Regions from separate parts of the Paenibacillus sp. sgz302148 genome, predicted to be linked through region 1. Evidence: riboswitches for the same ligand, from Rfam matches in the RefSeq annotation. Region 1 holds a riboswitch; the other holds the start of a gene.

Region 1 (3,415 bases):
CAAAGAGAACCTCATATGCACACTTACAGTCATCATACCGATCACCATCATGTTCACCATCCCGGGCATCATCATTTCCATCCTTTGCAAGCTCCAACACATCCGCATTTTATTCACCATCATTTCCATCATCACTACCATCACCCAATGGGAGGTCGTTAAGTTAAGTTTCATTGAAAAACGCTTATGTCAACAGTGCACGGTACGGAATCCGCATTCAGGTCAAAACCCTGGCTCGCAGGCCTTCGCCTTGGAACCAGGGTTTTTATTGTGAGAATGATACCGGATGCATCGGCATGTCCGGATCCGGCGTTACTCCACATCGATCTCGGTTTTCACGCCCAGTTATCGGTTTACCGGCCGCTTGCTTCGCGGTACTCCCTCGCTTTGTCCGCGAGCCCCGCTTCAATCGACAGCTCCGGCTCCATTCCGGCAGCACCCGCATATTCGCGCAGCTCGTGGGAAATTTTCATGCTGCAAAATTTCGGGCCGCACATGGAGCAAAAATGCGCTGTCTTCGCCCCTTCGGCTGGCAGCGTTTCATCATGATATTCCATCGCCCGGTGCGGATCGAGCGACAGGTTGAACTGGTCGAGCCAGCGAAACTCGAACCGCGCCTTCGAGAGCGCGTCGTCCCGCTGCTGCGCGCGCGGATGGCCTTTGGCCAAGTCGGCGGCATGGGCGGCGATCTTGTAAGCGATGACGCCTTCGCGCACATCGTTTTTGTTCGGCAGCCCGAGGTGCTCCTTCGGCGTTACGTAGCACAGCATCGCCGTGCCGAACCAGCCGATCATCGCCGCCCCGATGGCCGACGTGATGTGATCGTAGCCAGGCGCGATGTCCGTCGTCAGCGGCCCCAGCGTGTAGAACGGCGCATCGCTGCAAATCCGCTGCTGCAGCTCGACGTTTTCCTTGATTTTGTGCATCGGCACATGCCCCGGTCCCTCGATCATGACCTGCACGTCGTGCTTCCAGGCAATTTGCGTCAGCTCGCCGAGCGTCTCCAGCTCCGCGAATTGCGCCTCGTCGTTCGCGTCGGCGATCGATCCCGGACGCAAGCCGTCGCCGAGCGAAAAGGCGATGTCGTAGGTTTTCATGATTTCGCATATTTCTTCGAAATGCGTATATAAGAAGTTCTCCCGATGATGCGCCAGGCACCATGCCGCCATAATCGATCCGCCACGCGACACGATGCCGGTTACCCGCTTGACGGTCATCGGTATGTACCGCAGCAGCAAACCGGCATGGATCGTGAAGTAGTCGACGCCTTGTTCCGCCTGCTCGATCAGCGTGTCGCGGTAAATTTCCCATGTCAGGTCCTCGGCGCGGCCCTTGACCTTCTCCAGCGCCTGATACAGCGGCACCGTGCCGACCGGAACCGGTGAATTGCGGATGATCCATTCGCGTGTCGTATGGATGTGCTTGCCGGTCGACAAGTCCATGATCGTATCCGCGCCCCAATGCGTCGCCCACGTCATCTTCTCGACCTCCTCCTCGATCGAGGACGTCACGGCGGAATTGCCGATATTGGCGTTGATTTTCACATGAAAGCCCCGCCCGATAATCATCGGCTCGCTTTCCGGGTGGTTGATGTTCGCCGGGATAATCGCCCGGCCGCTCGCCACCTCGTCACGGACGAATTCCGGGGACAAGCCCTCGCGAATGGCGATGAACTCCATCTCCGGCGTAATGATGCCGCGCCGCGCGTAATGGAGCTGCGTCACGTTGCGCCCGGCCCGCGCGCGCAGCGGGTAGCTGCGCACATGCGGGAACCGCTCGGCCTTCGCCGCCTCAAGCGAATCGTCCGAGGCGTAGCCGTTGTCCTCCGGCCGAACGTCGCGGCCGGCATACGGCTCAACGTCGCCGCGTACGGCGATCCAGGCGCTGCGCAGCGGCGGCAGTCCCGCCCGGACATCGACCGTATGACTCGGGTCGGTGTACAAGCCGCTCGTATCGTATACGCGTACTGGCTCGTTCACGATCTTATCCCCGCTTGGCGTTACCGTCGGGTGCAGCGAAATTTCGCGCATCGGAACGCGAATATCGGGTCGCGAACCTTCGATGTACACTTTGGAGCTTGCGGGAAAAGCGGTTGCCAAGGTTTGTTGGCTTTGTTCGGTTTGTTGGCTTTGTCGGGATGTCATCTACAAATTCCTCCTGAACGGTGTATTGAAATCTACGCTCCGTCCGTAATGCGAGGCGGATCCGCAGCCGAAGGCGGCAATGATGAGCGCTTCGCGACGCAGAGGCTGGCACATTCGCTTACACGCGTGTGGCGCCTTATGCTTGAACACAAAAAGCCGATACCCGGAAGGTATCGGCTTTGTGGCGCGAACAAACCGTCGCGGGATCGCATTTGCGCATGCAAGAATAAACGTTTGGTTCATGCAAAAACGCAATATGTCGCCCCGCAATACGTGTTTTCGCGTACACTGTTCCCGCTTATGCGCTTGACGCGCTTCGGCTGTCAGTTAAGCTGATTCTCTCCGCTGGCATTATCCAGATCAGATCAACGGTCAGCGGCATACGGCCGCAATCTCAGCCTGACTTCATCAAGCCCCCGTATCAAACGTATGAAATTCTTTTTTACCATACACCAGTTCGCCCGTTGTTGCAAGAGGCCGGCTTCGGTTGTTTTCTTCGGCTAAAGGTTCAAAGCTTCCTTCAACCGCTATTTCAGCATTTTCCCCATCCGGTTAGCCGCTTCCATAATCGCCGGCGCATGCTCGCGCATTTTTTCCAGCGTCCAGCGGTTGGACGGTCCGGAAACGGACAACGCCGCAACGAGCTTGTGCGAGCGGCCGTAAATCGGAGCCGACACTGCAGTCGCCCCCGCCTCGCGCTCTTCGATGCTGGTTGCGTACCCTAATCGGCGAATGTCCTCCAGCTGATCGGCGTAGGCTTTGCGATCGATTGTCGCAGGCCATGCCGGATCGTCGAGGATCGCCCGCCGCACGTCCTCCTCGGCAAAAGCGAGGAGCACCTTGCTCGACGCGCCGACGTAAATCGGCAGCCGGGCGCCGACCGGAGCGACGCGGCGTATCGCCTGATTGCTCTGCACCGCTTGGATGCGAATCCGCTCCTTGCCGTCGCGCAGGTACAGGCTGATCGTTTCGCCGATCGCATCGCGCAGCAGCTCCATCTCCGGCAGCAGGATCGCAGCCGGGTCGTCCGCTTGCGACATGTTCGCCGACAGCTCCCAGATACGGAAGCCGAGCCGGTATTTGTCCGTTGCGGCATCGCGTATGACGAAGCCTCTGCCTTCCAGCGACGCCAGCAGCCTGTGCACGGTACTTTTATGCAGCGCAACCTTGCCGGCAATTTCGGTTAATCCGAGCTCCGTGTCCGTCGTAAAACACAGCAATATATCAAGGGCTCGCTCGACCGCTCGAACCGTTAATTTCTGATCCTCCAT
Region 2 (3,415 bases), on a different contig from region 1:
CAGCGGTCCGAGCGTTAGGATCGGAATATTTTGCGAGATGATGAGCAGCGGATAAATCGCTTCCCGAAAGCCTTGAAACAAATGCAGCAAAACAGCCGCGGCAAACCCTACTGCGATGCTAAGCGCAAAGCCGGTCAGCGCAATGCCGAGCGATGCCTTCGTATGCTCCATGACGCGCGGGAAGCTCGCGATGCCTTCTTTCACAATATCGACCGGTCCCGGTAAAAACCACTTGTCGATGTTCCCCAGTTGAACGGCTGCCTGCCAAACTGTCAGTATGAGCAGGACAACCGCTACGGGTGCACCTATTTGATACAGTTTCCTTGCGGACATTAGCGATATTTCTCCGTCAGCTTGTCCATGGACGCGCCTTCCGGACGATAATAAATTTTCACCTGCGAAATGATGCTCGGGCAACCCATTTCCGTCATCGCTTCGTTCATTTGCTTTACGATGCCCAGCAGCTGGCCGAGCTCGCCTTCCATCGTCGTTTCGAGCGGGCTGACATGATAAGGAACGCCGGAGCGGTCGATGATCTCGATCGCTCGGTCTACGTAAGGGATAACGTCTTCGCCGTTCGGCGTTTTCGGAATAATCTGAATGCTAAGCAATGCGTTTGTCATGGATTATCACCTTTGTATACAAATTTGATAGAGATCCTTGCGGCATTCGGTTATTGCGGCAAAAATTCGTTCGTAAACGCCTTCTCCGCTTCCAGCGGCTTCTCCAGCAGCTTATGGTCAAGCATCCACTGCGCGTAATTTTGCCATCTTTCCACTTTTTGCTCGCCCCAGCGCGGCGCATCGTCCTTATATTTGGCGCTTAGCCATTGCTGGCTCGCGGCCACCAAATCTTTGTCCAAATCCGGCACTGCCGCGAGCAGCACGTCCGCCGCTTCTTTAGGCTGGTCGATCGCAAACTGATAACCTTTGGCCGTTGCAGCCATAAATGCTTTGACGAGATCTTTCTTCCCGGCGATCATCTTCTCGCTTGTAATGATCAGCGGGGTGTAGTAATCGAGCTTATCGGAATATTGGGTCAGGTAAATCATATCGATCGGTTCTTTGCGCAGCTCCGCCTGAATCCCCGTCCAGCCGTAAAAAATCCATTCGAAATCGATGTCTTTTTTCGTTGCAGCAAAAAAGTCAGCCGCTCCGGCGTTGACGAAGTTCACCTTCGAGGCGTCAGCGTTTTCGGTTTCCATGAGCGATTTGATCATTGCTTCTTCCACCGGCGATCCGAAGCTGCCGTAGGTTTTGCCTTCGAAGTCCTTCGGAGACTTGATGTTCTTACCGGTCGGCGCCGCAAAACCCGACGTATTGTGCTGGATAATCGCCGCGATCGAAACGACCGGAACGCCCTGGATGCGCGCTTGCGTAACGCCCTCCTGGAAGCTGATGCCGAAATCGGCATTGTTCGCGGCGACCATTTGATCCGCCGTTACGCCTTCGCCCGGCTGAATGATTTCAACGTCGAGTCCTTGCTCCTTGTAATAACCTTTGTCGCGCGCGACATACAACCCGGTATGGTTCGTATTCGGCGTCCAGTCGAGGACAACCTTGACATGCGTAAGCGGTTTGTCACCGCCGTTATCCGTTGATTGGTCCGCTGCTTTATCTGCGGAATCGCCGTTTTGGCCGCAACCGGCGGCTGCGATGGCAAACAATACAATCGCCAGCATCGTGTATAATCTTTTTCTGAACATTTTAGTAACTCTCCTTTTCTTGTAAACGAGGTAAAAATAAAAAGACCGTCCGGATATGCGCAGACGGTCAGAATTGGGCCCTTGTAACTGATTCTCTCCGCTGGCATTATCCAGTTCAGATTAACGGTCAGCGGAAAAACGTCCGCAATCTCAGCCTGACTTCATCAAGCCCCCGTATCACATCAACAACTATGCAATTGATTATACGATACACCATGGCTTTGTAATAATCAATATCCGATCCGCATGATGGGAATGATTTTTCGAGATGGATTGCGGATAGGGATATTTTGCCGTAACGTACGGCGGGAGGAATATAATCGGCCGTTCCGTGCTTATTGCGCCGCGCTGCTCGTGCTTTTTGCATGCAGTCGTTATTGATTTGTCTTCTATTCTATGTCAAGATTAACGGAGGCATGGCCTATGACTATGAGGTGTTAAGAAGAAAGGGAACAGGTGACGGAATGATGAAGGCGTTGATGCGGCTCATGACCGAGTTGTCGTCGCGAAAAACGATTTCCCGGATAACCGGCAAACTAGCCAAATCGAGAATAAGCCGGGGCTTGATCCCGAAATTTGCGAAAATATACGGCATTCCGATCGCCGATGCGGAAAAAGCGCTTCATGAATACGAATCGCTGAACGATTTTTTTACGCGCCGCCTCAAACCGGGACTTCGTCCCGTCGATGAAGCGCCGTCCACGCTTGTCAGTCCGGTCGATGCGCTCATTACCGGAATCGGAGAAATTCGCTCCGGGCAAATCCTGAACGTCAAAGGGCAGGATTATACGCTCGAAGAGCTGCTGCGCCATTCGCCGAGAGCGGAAAGTTACAAGCACGGATTTTATATGGTACTGTATTTAAGCCCGACCGATTACCACCGCATCCATTCGCCGGTGGCCGGTAAAGTCGTGGAACGCGAACATATCGAAGGCAAAGTATATCCCGTCAACGATTTCGGCCTCCGCCACATGCGCCGCGTATTGAGCCGCAACGAACGGCTGATTACATATATTCGCCATGAGCATGGAGAGGTGGCCGTCGTGAAAGTCGGGGCGATGAACGTCGCCAGCATCCGTTATACGGAGCCCTTAACCGACGAATTGACACGCGGACAAGATTTGGCTTATTTCGAGTTCGGCTCTACCGTCGTCCTACTGACGGAAAACGGAACGTTTACGCCTAGAACCGATCTTAAGCTCGGCAGTAAGGTGAAAATGGGCGAAGCGCTTGGACAGCTGCAGAGCAAAGCGTAATCCAACAACCTGGGAGAGGAGTGGATTGCTTATGCAGCTCGGAGCGGCAGGACTAGGCCGGCAATCGCAGCTCGGCGGCACCGTATTTCCGATTTTGCTGATGATCAGTATCGTCCACTTGTTCAACGACACGATCCAGGCGGTCGTACCCGCCATTTTTCCGATATTAAAAGATACGATGCATTTATCGTATTCCCAACTCGGCATCATCGCATTTATGCTGAACGCGACCGCTTCGCTGATGCAGCCTGCCGTTGGGGTTTATACCGACAAAAAACCATCCCCGCTGCTGCTTCCGCTGGGGATGGCTTCTACTTTATGCGGCGTGCTGACGCTTGCTTTTGCGCCGAATTTCGGGATAACGCTCCTCAGCGTCATCCTGATCGGGATCGGCTCCGCCGTTTTTCACCCCGAAGGCTCGCGGGTGGCGCATATGGCGGCCGGCGGCCGCAAA

The links. A riboswitch is a leader RNA that binds a small molecule or an ion and turns the genes downstream of it on or off. The one in region 1 is predicted to bind thiamine pyrophosphate.
Region 2: it holds a riboswitch for thiamine pyrophosphate, as region 1 does, so the genes downstream of both, AC0LWM_RS18010 (ABC transporter substrate-binding protein) here and thiC (phosphomethylpyrimidine synthase ThiC) in region 1, are expected to answer to the same signal.

What each region holds. Positions count from the first base shown of each region.
Region 1 is NZ_JBVYOJ010000018.1:101,740-105,154, forward strand. Features, by position in the region: gene AC0LWM_RS24245 (hypothetical protein) at 1-162, shown strand, start outside; gene thiC (phosphomethylpyrimidine synthase ThiC) at 354-2,144, opposite strand; TPP riboswitch at 2,465-2,574, opposite strand; gene AC0LWM_RS24255 (IclR family transcriptional regulator) at 2,672-3,415, opposite strand.
Region 2 is NZ_JBVYOJ010000011.1:189,707-193,121, reverse strand. Features, by position in the region: gene AC0LWM_RS18020 (ABC transporter permease) at 1-333, opposite strand, end outside; gene AC0LWM_RS18015 (thiamine-binding protein) at 333-623, opposite strand; gene AC0LWM_RS18010 (ABC transporter substrate-binding protein) at 674-1,705, opposite strand; TPP riboswitch at 1,781-1,891, opposite strand; gene asd (archaetidylserine decarboxylase) at 2,170-2,961, shown strand; gene AC0LWM_RS18000 (MFS transporter) at 2,993-3,415, shown strand, end outside.